DNA from 3 places in the Psychrobacillus sp. FSL K6-1415 genome. Region 2 is predicted to be linked to each of the others. Evidence: riboswitches for the same ligand, from Rfam matches in the RefSeq annotation. Region 2 holds a riboswitch; each other region holds the start of a gene.
What was found. A riboswitch is a leader RNA that binds a small molecule or an ion and turns the genes downstream of it on or off. The one in region 2 is predicted to bind cobalamin.
Positions count from the first base shown of each region.

Region 1: linked by a shared signal. The riboswitch ahead of MKY60_RS03350 (ABC transporter substrate-binding protein) and the one ahead of MKY60_RS19005 (hypothetical protein) in region 2 are both predicted to bind cobalamin.
Region 3: linked by a shared signal. The riboswitch ahead of MKY60_RS01370 (ribonucleoside-diphosphate reductase subunit alpha) and the one ahead of MKY60_RS19005 (hypothetical protein) in region 2 are both predicted to bind cobalamin.

Region 1 is NZ_JBBOOQ010000001.1:680,722-685,797, reverse strand. It holds gene MKY60_RS03360 (adenosylcobinamide amidohydrolase) at 1-228, opposite strand, end outside; gene MKY60_RS03355 (FecCD family ABC transporter permease) at 230-1,213, opposite strand; gene MKY60_RS03350 (ABC transporter substrate-binding protein) at 1,218-2,186, opposite strand; cobalamin riboswitch at 2,310-2,450, opposite strand; gene argS (arginine--tRNA ligase) at 3,279-4,946, opposite strand; gene MKY60_RS03340 (DUF1934 domain-containing protein) at 4,947-5,076, opposite strand, start outside.
Region 2 is NZ_JBBOOQ010000001.1:3,871,818-3,876,893, forward strand. It holds gene MKY60_RS18990 (NUDIX hydrolase) at 1-378, shown strand, start outside; gene MKY60_RS18995 (AraC family transcriptional regulator) at 454-1,317, shown strand; gene MKY60_RS19000 (ABC transporter substrate-binding protein) at 1,419-2,363, opposite strand; gene MKY60_RS19005 (hypothetical protein) at 2,368-2,907, opposite strand; cobalamin riboswitch at 3,078-3,265, opposite strand; gene MKY60_RS19010 (VanZ family protein) at 3,358-3,831, shown strand; gene MKY60_RS19015 (hypothetical protein) at 3,834-4,211, opposite strand; gene MKY60_RS19020 (GNAT family N-acetyltransferase) at 4,226-4,732, opposite strand; gene MKY60_RS19025 (aminoglycoside adenylyltransferase domain-containing protein) at 4,735-5,076, opposite strand, start outside.
Region 3 is NZ_JBBOOQ010000001.1:270,000-275,075, reverse strand. It holds gene MKY60_RS01380 (ribonucleotide-diphosphate reductase subunit beta) at 1-366, opposite strand, end outside; gene MKY60_RS01375 (flavodoxin) at 338-781, opposite strand; gene MKY60_RS01370 (ribonucleoside-diphosphate reductase subunit alpha) at 781-3,006, opposite strand; cobalamin riboswitch at 3,199-3,377, opposite strand; one part of gene MKY60_RS01365 (IS3 family transposase) at 3,708-4,654, opposite strand; one part of gene MKY60_RS01365 (IS3 family transposase) at 4,654-5,041, opposite strand.

The sequences.
Region 1 (5,076 bases), 3.2 Mb from region 2:
TTTTTTCGCAAGCTCTTTCGATGAATGAGACCTTAACGATTTCCCTTCAATCAAAACTTCTCCGGCCGCCATATGTAAAATACCGCTTATTACTTTTAGTAGTGTAGATTTTCCGCTTCCATTTGGTCCAAGAATTCCAAGCATTTCACCTTTTCCAACTTCAAATGAGACGTTTTTAACGATTAATTTGTGATCATATCCACCCGATACATTTCTCACTTGTAACATATTAAATGCCTCCTTTTTTCCGTTGTCTAAAGAAAATAAATGCAAAAACTGGTGCCCCAATAAATGCAGTTATCACACCAATCGGTAGTTCAGTTGGAGAAATAATCGTACGAGACATTAAATCACAGATGATTAATAATGCTGCTCCATTTATGAAGCTAAGTGGTAACACGTGACGGTTATCGGAACCAAATAATAGCCTTGTCATATGCGGAACGACAAGCCCTACGAATCCAATCGTTCCAGATACAGCGACCGCTGTTCCTGTCAGCATGGAGCCGCCAATTAAAATCATCATTTTCCGCTTTTTCACATTGACCCCTAAATGCTGTGCACGTTCTTCTCCAAATAACATTGCATTTAACTCTCTTCTGTTTAACCACAATAAAATCGTGCCAATAACTACAAACGGCAATGCCATTTGAACAAAACTCCATCCGCGCATTGATACACTTCCGAGTAGCCATCCAATAATTTGTCTCAATTCTTCTCCTGTCAATGCAATCATTAACGAAATTACAGAACCTAAAAAAGAACTAAAAATAATTCCAGTCAAAATAATTGTTTCCATTTTCATCGAACGATCGACTAGCTTGGCAAATGTAATAACAAGTAGCATCGTAACTAGAGCCCCAATCATACTGAAAACAGGCAATGTGAATATTCCTAAAAACGGCACCGAAATACCGAAAAAGAGCGTAGCCACGGCACCAACTGAGGCACCGGACGACACTCCTAACGTATAAGGATCGGCAAGCGGATTTTTTAATAACCCTTGAAATGCAGCACCTGCAATGGCTAGTGATGCACCTACTAGTCCTGCAAGCACCACACGTGGCATGCGAATTTTCCAAACGATATTGGTCGCGATTGCATCTGCTCCCGTATCCCATAATGTGCTGATCGGTACCTTTACGGATCCGACCGATACACCTAGCCAAATTGCTACAAAAAGAGCTATTATGGACAAGATGTAGCCGATCAAGGCTTTACTCACTAAAAGCCTCTGGATAAATTGCTTTCGCTACTTCTTCTAATCCCTCTGCAAGACGTGGACCTGTACGACTTGTTAGGTTCTCATCTACTTGTATAACTTCATTGTTTTTCACTGCTGTAATAGAATCGAACCCGTCACGAGCTTTCACGCTATCCACAATTCCTTCTACATAGCTATACATTACAATAATTACGTCCGGATTACGGTTAACAATTTCTTCTGGTTCTATTTTAAACCAGCCTTCTTGATCCGCTGCAATATTCTCAGCATTCACCATATCTAAGATTTCTTGCATGAACGTTTCTTTACCAGGTGTATAAATTTCCGGAACATCTGAAGTTTCAACGAATACAGTTTTCTTCGTTTCTACTTTTGCTACTTTCTCTTTAACTTCTGCTACTTTTGCTTTCATATCTTCTACAATTTGTTGTGCTTCCTCAGATTTACCAGTAGCACGACCAATTTCCTCAATTGTTGTATATGTTTCATTGAAGTCCGTTGCATTTTTCACTACGTATACTTTTACTCCAGCGTCGCGAATTTGTTGAAATCCAGCTTCACCCACACCCAAGGCAGATTCATGAGCAAATACAATATCCGGATTCATCGCTACGATCTTTTCCACGTTGAATTCCATACCACCGATTTTCTCTTTTTCAAGCGCTTCTTCTGGGTAGTTATCGTAATCATTAACTCCAACAATTTCATCATTTAATCCAAGTGCAAATAAAATTTCTGTATTACTTGGTTGCATAGAAACGATTGTTTTTGGTGCTTCCTCTAATGTAATTTCAGTACCGACTGCATCGGTCATTGTAATTGGGAAAGTTGTTTCATCTACTACTGTTTCTTGTTGCGTATTTCCTGTATTTTCTTCAGGTTTAACTTCTTCTTGTCCGCATCCTACTAGCAATAGAACTGCTAAAGCGGATGTCATCCATAACTGCCATAATTTCTTCATTTTACATTCCTCCTATTTAAGCCAATAAAAAATCTCCCATCCTTTTGATGAGAGATAGATAGGTATAAATCTGCACGAAAACACAATGAGCCAGACCTACACCAAACCTATCCTCGTAGGTAACGGGCGTAAAGCATATAGGCAGGTTTTCTGACTTATGATGTGTTGCATCACATACAGTGGCGGGACCGTGCTGGACTTTAACCAGCTTCCCTTTTAACTCTAGCAATCCGTAACTAGAGCACCTCTATGCATTTATTTATTGATGTTGCTTTGTCTTCATTATACCTTATTTTTTATGACTGTCGACTTCGTTTTTTATTGTTGGCGTTTTGGTTTGGAGGTGAGCTCTCTCGTTCATATGCGTATCTCTCTCGTATAGCTAGGGATCTCTCTCGCATAAGAGGTGAGTTAACATATACTTGCTCTCGTTTGTTGTTTACTTGTTGTCACTGGACTTTTACTTGCGTTCAAGATAGAAATACTTGTGAATAGGCTAGGCTTACTTGCTCTTGAGAGGTATTTACTTGCGTTCAAGAAGTTAATACCAATTTTTTAACTTGATAATTTGGAGATTGCTTTAATATAAAAGAGGAATTAACGTTTACTTGCTCTCGTTTGTTGTTTACTTGTTGTCACTGGACTTTTACTTGCGTTCAAGATAGAAATACTTGTGAATAGGCTAGGCTTACTTGCTCTTGAGAGGTATTTACTTGCGTTCAAGAAGTTAATACCAATTTTTTAACTTGATAATTTGGAGATTGCTTTAATATAAAAGAGGAATTAACGTTTACTTGCTCTCGTTTGTTGTTTACTTGCTGTCACCGGACCTTTACTTGCGTTCAGGAAGTTAATTCCAATTTTTCAACTTGATAATTTGGAGATTGCTCTGATATAAGAGAGGAATTAACGTTTACTTGCTCTCGTTTTGTTGTTTACTTGGTGTCACCGGACCTTTACTTGCGTTCAGGATAGAAATACTTGCGGACGGGCTAGGCTTACTTGCTCTTGAGCGGCACTTACTCGCGTTGTGGATATTAATTCCAAATGAACAGCATAAGAAAACCCTCAACCAAGGTCGAGGGTTTAGGATTACATTTGTTCAGGTGCAGATACACCCAGTAGGCGCAATGCATTTGAGATTGTTTGACGTGCTGCTGTTACAAGTGCAAGGCGAGCTTCTGATTGCGTCACGTTATCCGAATTCAGTACTTTATCCGCATTATAGAAGCTATGGAATGTCGTAGCTAATTCTTGGATATAAATTGCAATTCGATGAGGTGCACGAAGTTTTGCAGCATCTGCAACTATTTGTGGGAAGTCACCAATTTTCTTCAGTAAATCTAATTCTTTTTCACTTTGCAATAATTCAAGTGAATCAGTCGACACTTTCATGCCTTGCGTTTCTGCTGATCGTAAAATTGAACAAATACGTGCATGTGCATATTGAGCGTAGAACACTGGGTTTTCATTAGATTGAGAAACAGCTAAGTCTAAGTCGAAGTCCATATGTGAATCACCTGATCGCATACCGAAGAAGTAACGTACTGCGTCTAGACCTACTTCTTCCACAAGCTCACGCATTGTAACAGCTTTCCCAGTACGTTTACTCATTTTCATTTTTTCGCCGTCTTTATATAGTTGAACCATTTGAATAATTGATACTTCAAGTTTTTCACGCTCATACCCAAGCGCCTCAATTGCCGCTTTCATACGTGGTATATAGCCGTGATGATCTGCTCCCCATATGTTGATCAATTGATCGAATCCACGAACTAATTTATCTTCGTGGTATGCAATATCGGGCAATAAATATGTGAAAGAGCCATCACTTTTGATAAGTACACGGTCCTTGTCGTCTCCAAATGTAGTAGAACGGAACCAAGTTGCTCCTTCTTTTTCAAAAATATGACCGTTCGCACGTAATTTATCTAAAGCTACTTCAATTTTACGGTTCTCATATAAAGATGTTTCCGAGAACCAGTTATCAAAACCAACACGGAAATCAGCTAAGTCTTTTTGAAGTTTTGCAAGCTCTACTTTTAACCCATGTGCACGGAATGCTTTGTAGCGTTCTTCATCCGACATCGATACAAATTTTTCGCCATGTTCTGCAACAAGAGCAGCTGCGATGTCGATAATATCCTGCCCGTGGTAGCCACCTTCAGGCATTTCTTTATCTAATCCTAAAGCTTGGAAATAACGAGCTTCAATCGAAATAGCTAGGTTATGAATTTGGTTTCCGGCATCGTTAATATAATATTCGCGAGCAACGTCAAATCCAGCAAAATCAAGCACATTACATAAAGAATCTCCTACAGATGCTCCACGGGCATGCCCTAAATGTAAGTCACCAGTTGGATTAGCTGATACGAATTCCACTTGAATTTTTTCTCCCGCACCTGAAGTTGAACGGCCAAAGTTTTCTTTTTCTGTAAGGGCAGCCTTTACTACATCTTGTAAGTAATCTTTACGAACCGTGATATTCATGAATCCAGGACCAGCGATATCAATCTTTTCCATCATTGTTCCTGACATATCAAGATTTTCCACGATTGCATCCGCCACTTGACGAGGATTCTTTTTCGCAAGTTTTGTTAGCTGCATTGCAATATTTGTTGCGTAATCACCATTTGCCTTATCTCTTGGTGTTTCAAGTTGGATTGCAGGAATTTGCTCTTCCGTTACAAGTTCTGCTTTTATAATTGCTTGTTGTAATGCGTCTTTAATGGATTGTTGTAGCTGTTCTACTGTGTTCATTTATTCCGCCTCCGTATAAATTAGTTCTAATGTATATGTACCAGCAACTTCTTCATTTATGATTAGCTCATATTCCACTTGAAAATGGCCGTCATCAAAATGTAAATGCTTTGTTTTTGTAGTAATAATT
Region 2 (5,076 bases):
GGAGCAACCATAATTATTGAAAACGGCCAAGTAGCACTCATTAAACGAACAAAACCTCATATGACGTATTATGTGTTTCCAGGGGGAGGATTAGAAGAAGGAGAAACTCCAGAGCAAGCGGCGATTCGCGAAACATATGAAGAGATAGGCGTACATGTAAGAATCCAGCGTCCTTTTAAGATTCTTGAACAAAGTGGTACTCAACATTTTTTTCTAGCAGATATAATAGGAGGAAAATTTGGACCCGGAGTCGGTGAAGAATATACAGATTCATCTCCTCAAAGAGGCGGTTATGAACCGATTTGGTTAGATATTAAAGATCTATCCTCACTGGATGTACGTCCTAAAGAAATCATCGAGCTAATTACAGAGGTCTAAGCAGTCCAATAACCGCACAAAATGACAGGCTTACCTCTTTGTTTTCCACTAAAATACATATTAGGAGTGAAGCCAATGGGATGGGTAGAGTCGATTCAACAAGCAATCAGTTACATGGAAGATCATTTACTAGAAGACTTATCAATAGAACAAATTGCTAAGGAAGCTAATTCTTCTGCTTTTCATTTCCAACGGACGTTTTCCATCTTAACGGATATGTCCCTCGGAGACTATATTCGAAGAAGACGACTCACTTTAGCTGCGCAAGAACTGCTGAATACAGACAATAAAATTATCGATGTCTCCTACAAATTCGGCTATGACACTCCTGAATCTTTCACTAAAGCATTCCGTAAACAACACGGTATAACGCCTAGTGAAGCACGAAAAAATATAGGGAAAATAAATTCCTATAACCGCCTTGTTATTCAGGTAAATTTAAAAGGAGCTGAGCCAATGAAGTACAAAATTTTAGAAAAAGATAGCTTTCAAGCTGTTGGAGTGAAAAGAAGATACAATTGTAAGAACGGAGAAAATACACAAGGTATTCCTTTGTTTTGGGATGATGTAAATGCGGACGGAACAGATGATTTGCTATTCCAATTAAACAACGGAGCAATTAAAGGTGTACTTGGTGTTTGCGTTGCAGACGAAGCATATCAAGAGAATAGCTTAATCGATTATTGGATTGCAGCAGATTATGTTGGCGAAGTACCAGAAAATTTATCAGCTATTACAATTCCGGCATCTAAGTGGGTTGTGTTCGAGGTACACGGTGCGATGCCAGATGCCATGCAAAATACATGGAAACAAATATATTCCGAGTGGTTTCCATCCAATCCATATGAGCCAGCAGGAACACCAGAGTTAGAAGTATATTCTACTGACGACCCTACTAGCCCAAACTGTTATTCAGAAATTTGGATACCGATTAAATAATAACAAAGACCCGAGGAGCACAAATCCCTCGGGTTTCCATGTATTATATAGTTCTCATTTCCTAAAAAAAATTGTTGCAAATTTAGGACAAGTTTAAAATGTTATTTAAATAATTCCGGGTACACTGTTTTAGCAACCAGTTCTACTGCTTCACCAATACGCGGCCCAGGTCTAGATATAACGTCACCGTCTACTAAAAATACTGAATCACTTTGTACAGCTCGGATCTTGTCCCAACCTGCACGAGATTTAATCTCGCCAGTTGCATCTTCTATATAATTTGAAGTTGTTAAAATAATTTCTGGATTTTTGGCAATAACATCTTCTTCTGATACACTAATCCATCCTTCTTGATCGCTAAACACATTGTCGACAGATGCTGCAGCTAAAATTTCTTGCTGGAATGTTTTACTTCCCGTTGTATAAATATCTGGCGATGGGCTAATTTCATAATATACTTTTTTTAATGAGGCAGCAGTTTCCACTTTTTCTTGAACTTCTTGAATAGTAGTTTGAATTGAAGAAATAATTTCCTGCCCTTTTTCCTCAACTCCCATTACTGTAGCCAGCTGCTCGATATCTCCGTATACATCCTCAAAAGAAGTCGCAGACTCAATAACAAAGACTTTTAATCCAGCTTCCTCTAATAGTTGTAAAGCCTCTTCTTGACCGATTGTATAAGCGATTACTACGTCTGGGTTCAGTTCTGTAATTCGTTCCGCATTAAATGCAACTGAATCAGATACTCGTTCAATTTCAAGCGCTTCCGCTGGATATGTATCATATTCTGTTGCACCTACAATTTTATCCCCTACTCCTAACGCAAAAAGAATTTCTGTATTGCTTGGCTGAAGAGAAACAATCGTTTCGGGTACTTCTTTAAATGCAACCTCATTACCTGCATCATCAGTTACTGTGTATTCTTTTACTTCATCTACTACTTCCTCTTGTTTCTCTACATTTGTTGTTTCTTCTGCAGAACAGCCAACAAGTAAGAACGAAAATAGCAGCACTGCTAACCAATTAAATACATGACTTTTCTTCATATTATTATTCCTCCTTTTGCTTCTTTTTTCTCATTGGATACGACTTACTGACAAATTGAATTTCTTCCACAGCATGATGTTTATTAACATAAACAGCCATAGCAAACAACACGTTTGCCAATAACTGTGCATAGTCAAATAAAATCTCAGGTACTTCCCTTTCTAATGAAACTTTATGTAGAGCTCTAACTGACTTCTTTGCTTCACTTCTACAAACGTGTAATTCACAAGCTGCAGTTGTTCCTTGTGGTAGTACAAATATATCTACTCTTCCTTTTACTTCCTCCACATAGAAGTCGTACATATCACTTAGAAACTGTAAATCACCTTCTGTTATAGCAACCTTACCTCGAACGGACCCGTTTAAATGGTAAGCCATTGGCGCCAAATACATTAGATCCTCGTAAACCTTTGGTACATCCTTGGTCAAAGATGCCGCTAATCCAATTCGTGTAGTCAATGAATCTGTTCGAATTTCAAAATCTACAGTAGAAGCTGTCTCACGCATAAATGGATAACAAATATAGCGGATATCTTTTTTCATCTTTTTTCCTCCTCTCCTCTCGTTTGTGAACTTTCCGGCATACAATACTTAGTTAGTTAACAGCACAAAAAAACGCCACCCAAATTAGGGCGGCGTGATACCTATTTATCGAGAAAATAAAAAAGAAAAATAGAAACGTGCCGTACAATCCCTTAACTTCCGAAGAGTATCTATACGTTCAAGAAAAGGCTGGTCTCCTGGCTCATGCATCCATTTACTCTAAGAACCTTCCCATTGACTAATCAACAGTGGTATTTTTCTTATTTCATCAGCATTTACAGTTGCGGAAACAGCTTCGGATTTTAACCGAATTCCCAAATTAAGCTAACAAGTTAGCACCTTTTCCCTGCGAAAATTATTCACTTACCACCAGTGTACCATAGCCATCTCGCTAACTGTAACAACAATTTCACACATGAAAATTCCTCATTTTTATGCTAATGTCAGTATATGAAAAAACTTATACCTCTTTTACTTTTACTTGTTGTTGTATTTTTAGCATCAGGACAAACAGCTGAACAGCAATCTATGCAGGAAGTTTTAAAGGCATGGCTACCTAACAAACCTTTAGAGTCTTTTCTTTCTATATTTCAAGTTCCATATTGGGGTATTCTCGTTTCGGTGGAAGAGCGTGGTTACTATGCATTTTTAGAATTTTTGATACGAAAAGGAACACATTTCATTTATTTTGGAGTAATTGCTTTAGCCATCTATATTGCACTATCAAGAATTAAGTATCGAAAGGCCACCGTGGTCGTAATTACTATGTTTCTTGCCATCGCTGATGAATTTCGTCAATCTTTTACAATCGGTCGGACGGCTTCCCTTCAGGATGTCATATTGGATACATCCGGGGCAATTGTTGCTATACTGTTACTAACATTATATCAGTGGTACAAACAAAGAAAAAACGTTGCACAGTAAAGTCAACGTTTTTTCTTTATAAGTAAAACTAAACCAAACGACATAACCGCAACGAATGTGAGCATCAATTTAACGGGAAGGATAGGCTTGAATATAACTTTTTTATCAGTAATCTCATATACCCCAATTGGCTTAATGGAAAAAATACCTCCGCCTCCTTCTCCTTGTCCAATTGACACAGCCTGCTCTTCATCCAATTGCCCACCACTTCCTCCTCCCACAAAATAGTTTACTTTGGCAACAGGTAATACCTGCTTATTCTCCATAACAATGGGCTCTCCGTAAACTAACGCAACATCCTTCTCACGAGAGAACTTTTCAAAAATAGAACGTACTGGTGCTTGAAACATCGGATATTTCACTTCTGGTTTTTTAGTCATAATAATTCCACCCTCTATTCTAAAATAAGTGACATATGCTGTTCTTCGTAATAAGTATCCCCTATCTTTAATGCCATCTCTTCTGTACCAAATACTTTAAAACCTAATTGAAGATACAGATTCTTGGCTGCCTTATTGCTTGATACGACAGATAGGTTTATCTTTTGAATTTCTTCACTTTCTTTGGCATGTTCAATTGCCATCTCCATTAACGCCTTGCCAATACCTTTTCCTCGGGCCTTTGGACTAATATACATAGCGAAAATATTAGCTCTATGCCTCATCTTTAAAGTACTTTCTTGTAATAGAGTAACTACACCAATTAATGTATGTTGTTCGAAAGCTCCAAATGTATAATTTTCCTTTACTTTAAAATTATCTTTTACTCGTTCAATTGGATTGTCCCGTAGAATCGCTTCCTCATAGCTCGTGCCAAAAGCTTCTGGACTATTTTGCAATGCTTCTAGTCTTAACTTCCAATACGCACTCGCATCTTTACCTACTAATTGTCTAAACTCCATTCTTATACCTCCAGGAAATATTTATCATTACATAATTCATGCGCAAAAAAAACAAAATCTCGGCAAGCTTCTGCACGGAAACTTTCTGTATTAAATAATGACTCAGTTTGTCTAGATGAACGTATTCTTAGACCCTCCATCAATAAAGGTTTCCACCGTTCAGGCAATGTGTCTATTCCGTTTTCTAATGCTATTTCCTTTGAAATAATCTCTTTTTTATCTAAAGAGTATAGAATTCTACAAATAGTTGTCGTAGCAAATTCCACCATTTCATCTGAAACTGAACCCCTTATTTCTTTTGCCTTACTGTACCAATATTCATTAATATTATATTTTAATGTATT
Region 3 (5,076 bases), 3.6 Mb from region 2:
ATAGCTTTCATTATGTACCGCTTCCTGTTGCGCTATGACTGCCATAATCGATTGAACCGACGAATCGGTTGCGTATAACGACAATAGCAGAGCAGTGCGTGTTTGAGGTGCATCCAATGTTGCAAGCAAGCCAATAATCTTCAAATAAGCATCTTGTTCTGATGTACTAAGGCTCGCGAACTGCTTAATATCGTTTGACATATTGATCTCATCTGCCTGCCAGTAGTTACCTAACAAACGCTTGTACATCTTATGCCAGTGGGGATATGCAATATCGTTCCAATTTAATATTCCACTTGACCTACCATTGAAAATTCCTGTCGATTTATTTGGATTTCTAGGATCTAATGTTTTTGCCTTCTGCATGTTCCAAAACTCCTTCTAACCATTTACTTACCAGCTGCTCCTGGCTACCTCTTGGTGATTGCTCAATTTTTAAACCTGGATAACCACTGTTATAGAAATTAACTAATTTTTCTACAGCATTACAAAACAGTTCATCTCCGCCAAACTGTGTGTCGCCAGAGCCGAATACATAGACATTATTTGGCTTACCTCCAACTTCTTTTGCAAAGTCCTTCATTTCCTCTGGTGTACTTCCCCTATCCCAAGTAAAAGTTCCAATAAAAATAAGATCATATTCAAACAAATTCGGTACCACTCCATAGCCAATGCTATGCATATCTATATCGATATCGCTAGCTTTTAATTGCTCTTTCAATAGTTCCGCGACTTCCTCAGTATTTCCGCTATAGCTTAGATAACAAATGATAGCTTTCATTAGCTTGAACAAGACTCACAATCTATTAATTCTACAGATGTAGAACGAACGTAATAAGTTGTTTTCAGTCGACTATTCCAGGCATCTAAGTGTAAATCTAATAATTCTTTTGCTTTGATCGTATTTTGCACGTATAGGTTTAACGAAACGCCTTGGTCTATATGGCGTCCGCGTGCAGCATTTTGTTTAAGTGTCCAATGCTGATCGATGAAATAGGCTGATTTGTAATACCATGTAGTTTCAGAATTCAAATCTGGTACAGTAACCGGAATTTTATAATCCTTCTTCTCTTCCGAGTAAGACTTTTGGAAAATAGGATCGATACTTGCAGTACTTCCAGCTATGATGGATGTCGACGAATTCGGAGCAACTGCCATTAAATAACCATTGCGTAATCCATTATTACTCACTTGCTCTCGTAGTTCATTCCATGATTCGCTCTCGTACCCGCGCTTGTCAAAATAGACTCCCGTTTGCCAATCTGATCCTTCAAATAATGGATATGCCCCTTTTTCTACTGCAAGCTCCGCAGATGCTTTAATCGTTAAGTATGCAATTTTTTCGTATAATGCATCTGCAAGCTCTACAGCTTCATCTGATTCCCAGCGAATATTCTTAAGTGCGAGTAAATGATGCCATCCAAACGTTCCTAAACCGATTCCTCTATATCTAGAATTCGTCCGTTCTGCTTGAGGAACTGGTATCATGTTTAGGTCAATCACGTTATCAAGCATTCGAACCTGAATTTTTATAAGCTTTTCCAAAACATCAGCTGGAACTGCTCGTCCTAAATTTATAGAAGATAAATTACATACGACAAAGTCCCCTGGCTTACGACGAGTGACAATTATATCGTCCTCTATTTGAATGGACTCGAATGTTGTTGCGCTTTGATTTTGAAAAATTTCTGTACAAAGATTACTACTATAAATCATCCCGGCATGTTTATTTGGATTGCTACGATTGACCTCATCGCGGTAAAACATAAACGGAACACCCGTCTCTAGCTGAGAGCGCATAATTCGCTTCATCAAATCGATAGCAGGAACTGTTTCTCGAGACAAACGATGATCGATTACACATTCCTCATATTTTTGGCGGAAGGAACCATCTCCACGTTTCTCATCATAAAAATCTTCTAACGAATAGCCCTTTAGCTGACGAACTTCTTGCGGGTCAAATAAATGCCATTCCTCTCTAGCATCCACTTTTTCCATAAATAAATCTGGCAAGCACACCCCAGTAAAAATATCGTGAGCTCTCAAGCGTTCATCCCCGTTATTTAAGCGTAAATCTAAAAATGTAAAAATATCTTTATGCCAAACATCTAAATAAACAGCCACCGCACCTTGACGCTGACCAAGCTGATCTACACTTACTGCAGTGTTATTGAGTTGTTTAATCCAAGGAAGTACACCGCTTGAAGCACCAACAAAACCTCTAATGGAAGACCCTCGGCTACGCACCTTACCCATATAAACACCAATGCCGCCACCAAATTTCGAAAGAGTCGCTACATCCGTATTGCTATCGTAGATACCTTGAAGACTATCGTCTACCGTGTCGATAAAACAACTAGAAAGCTGACCATGAGGTTTACCGGCATTTGAAAGTGTTGGTGTTGCTACTGTCATATATAAATTACTCATTGCCCAATATGATTCTTTTATTTTTTCTAAACGATTTTCTTGCTCGTCTTTCATAAGTGTCATAGCAATAATAAGCCAACGTTCCTGAGGCAGTTCTACAATTGTTTTATCAAAGTCCTTCGCTACATACCGATCCAATAGTGTTTTGACGCCGATATAAGTAAATAAATAATCTCTTTCCTGTACGAGAACTTCAGATAGCTGCTCTAATTCTTGCTGGGAGTATGCTTGTTTAAGATGTTTGTCATAAATTCCTTTTTCACTTAACAGTTGAACATTACTAGCAAATTTTGTATACACTGCATCCGCAGTTGTGCTTCTTCTCTCAGCTACTTGTTCATAAACCTCTGCTAAATGCACTCTTGCTGCTACAAAGGTCCAATAAGTTTCTTGTTCATCTAGAAAGCTTAATGCTTCCAGTGACATTGTCTTCGACCAAGCAGCTATTGTACCGTCCGGGTGCTTTTGCATCCATCTTTCATGTGTTTTTATAAGAGGAGCAATTTTTTCCTCCCCAAATTCTTTGATTAGATTATGTAATACTTCTTGTTTAGTTGTGTTTGAGATGATTGTCATTTTGAATTCCTCCTATTTTTTAATTGAATCATTTATGTGATACTCCCCTTTGAAATAGAGCACAAAAAAGCGATGTCACAGCCATCTTCGGCTGAGACATCGCTCAAAATTAAAAGTGTAGGATACAACAAGACATATCAAGCATTCGAGATATTGGCCTTCGCTCCCACCTCTCAACCCCCGAAGAAAGTGTTGCTTACCGATGAAAAGGCAGGTCTACTGGCTCGTGTTTCACTCTCCTGTTGGCCTTCCCACGATTGCTCGCAGTGGCTATTCCAACAGTCGTCCACACTTACAGTTGCGGGGACAGCTTCGGCATTTTACCGAATTCCCTTTTAAACCATAAAGGTACCTTCTCATCGTTAACATACTATATATTGTGTTTAGTTCATTTATATAATCTAACATATTGTGTTTATAGGAGCAATAGATAATATATTATTAAACAAGAAATCTATAAAAAGTCCCATATGTATAAAAATTTCTTCACTATTTTCAAGTGACTAAAATAATATAATATAGCTCCAACATCATATTTCTCATTGTTAATCTACCCACCCTTCCTCTCAGGAGTTTTAAGTATCAAATAATAGATTCTATACAATTCTGACTTCACTTTATACTTCCTTAAAATTAAGTTAATAAGAAAAGGGGAACCTAGGTTTAAACTGTACCCTTTGTAAAGGACATTTTGAAAAAGGTTAGGCAACTTGTTGAAGCTGCTGTCTGTATTTTGCAGGCGGCAGCTTTTTTAAATTCCATTGGCCTCTATAATAATTGTAATATATCATATAACACTTCACTTCTTGTTTTACTTCTTCTAATGTTTCGCATTCTTTTATATTTGTTTCATCTTTAAAATGCCCAAAGAATGATTCTTGTGGAGCATTGTCCCAACAGTTTCCACGGCGTGACATTGACTGTCCAAGATTCATCTTTTTCACTAATTTTTGATAGGTCGGATTTGTGTAATGAAATCCCTGATCCGAATGAATAAAGGCATCATTTCGAATATGTGAATGACGACGTCTTAATTGGTGAAGTGTATCTAATGCGATGTCTAATGTAATTTTATCTGAGACTTCATACGCTAAAATTTCATTCGTCTCTGCGTCTTTAATCGTGGATAAATAAGCACGCTTTCCGCTTCTGTAGTTTAAATATGTGATATCCGTTAATAACACTTTTCCAGCCAACCCTTGTTTAAAGTTGCGCTGCAATTCGTTCGGGCATGTGCGATGTTCTTTTGTTGCTTTCGCCATGCGGCGATAGGGATTCGCTTTTCGAATTGGACAAACAATCTCAAATTTCTTCATAATGCGGCGAATACGTTTTAAGTTATATGTAATCTGGTACTGGTTTTGGAGTGTCATTTTAATTTGGCGTGCTCCTTTTTTGCGTCCTCGGAAATGATACGCCTTTAAAATGATGTTTTTCACCACCTCGTCCGAACCGCCTTTAATTGCACGTTTTTGAATGGATTTTTCATCAAAGTAATTGTAGAAACCTGATCGAGATACATCCATTACCTCGCAAAGATAACTTACCATACGCTTTAACTCATACTTTTTAATAATCTGGTTAATGAGTTCGAATTTTAATTCTGGCGCAATTTTTATTTCTTCTTCACCATCTGCCTTTCGAGTAAATCGAGCTTTTTTAGGAGTTCGTTCTCTGCCTCAAGTAATCGAGTCTTCGCTTCTAATCGTGCATACTTTTCCTCGAGACTTAGTTCTCGTTCAAGTGGGCGACCAGAACTATATTTCCGAGAATCTTCTAACCCAGTAATTCCTTGGTTTTGGTATGCTGTTTTCCATCGAGCTGCCGCTTTATGAATGCGTGTCATCCCCATCATTTCGATATCAAATCCTGCATCTTCAAAAATTTCACGCGGAAACTTCCCAAATTCATTTTCAGTAATAAATAATCGTTTAAATTCATCTGTGTACGTAATCGCTTTATTGCTTACAGCTTTTACATATGGATTCTTTTTTAGTTCTTTTTGTTGGTTAGGTGTTAAATAATTTTTAGTCATAATTTATCGCTCCGAATACTGTTTTTTTCATTATA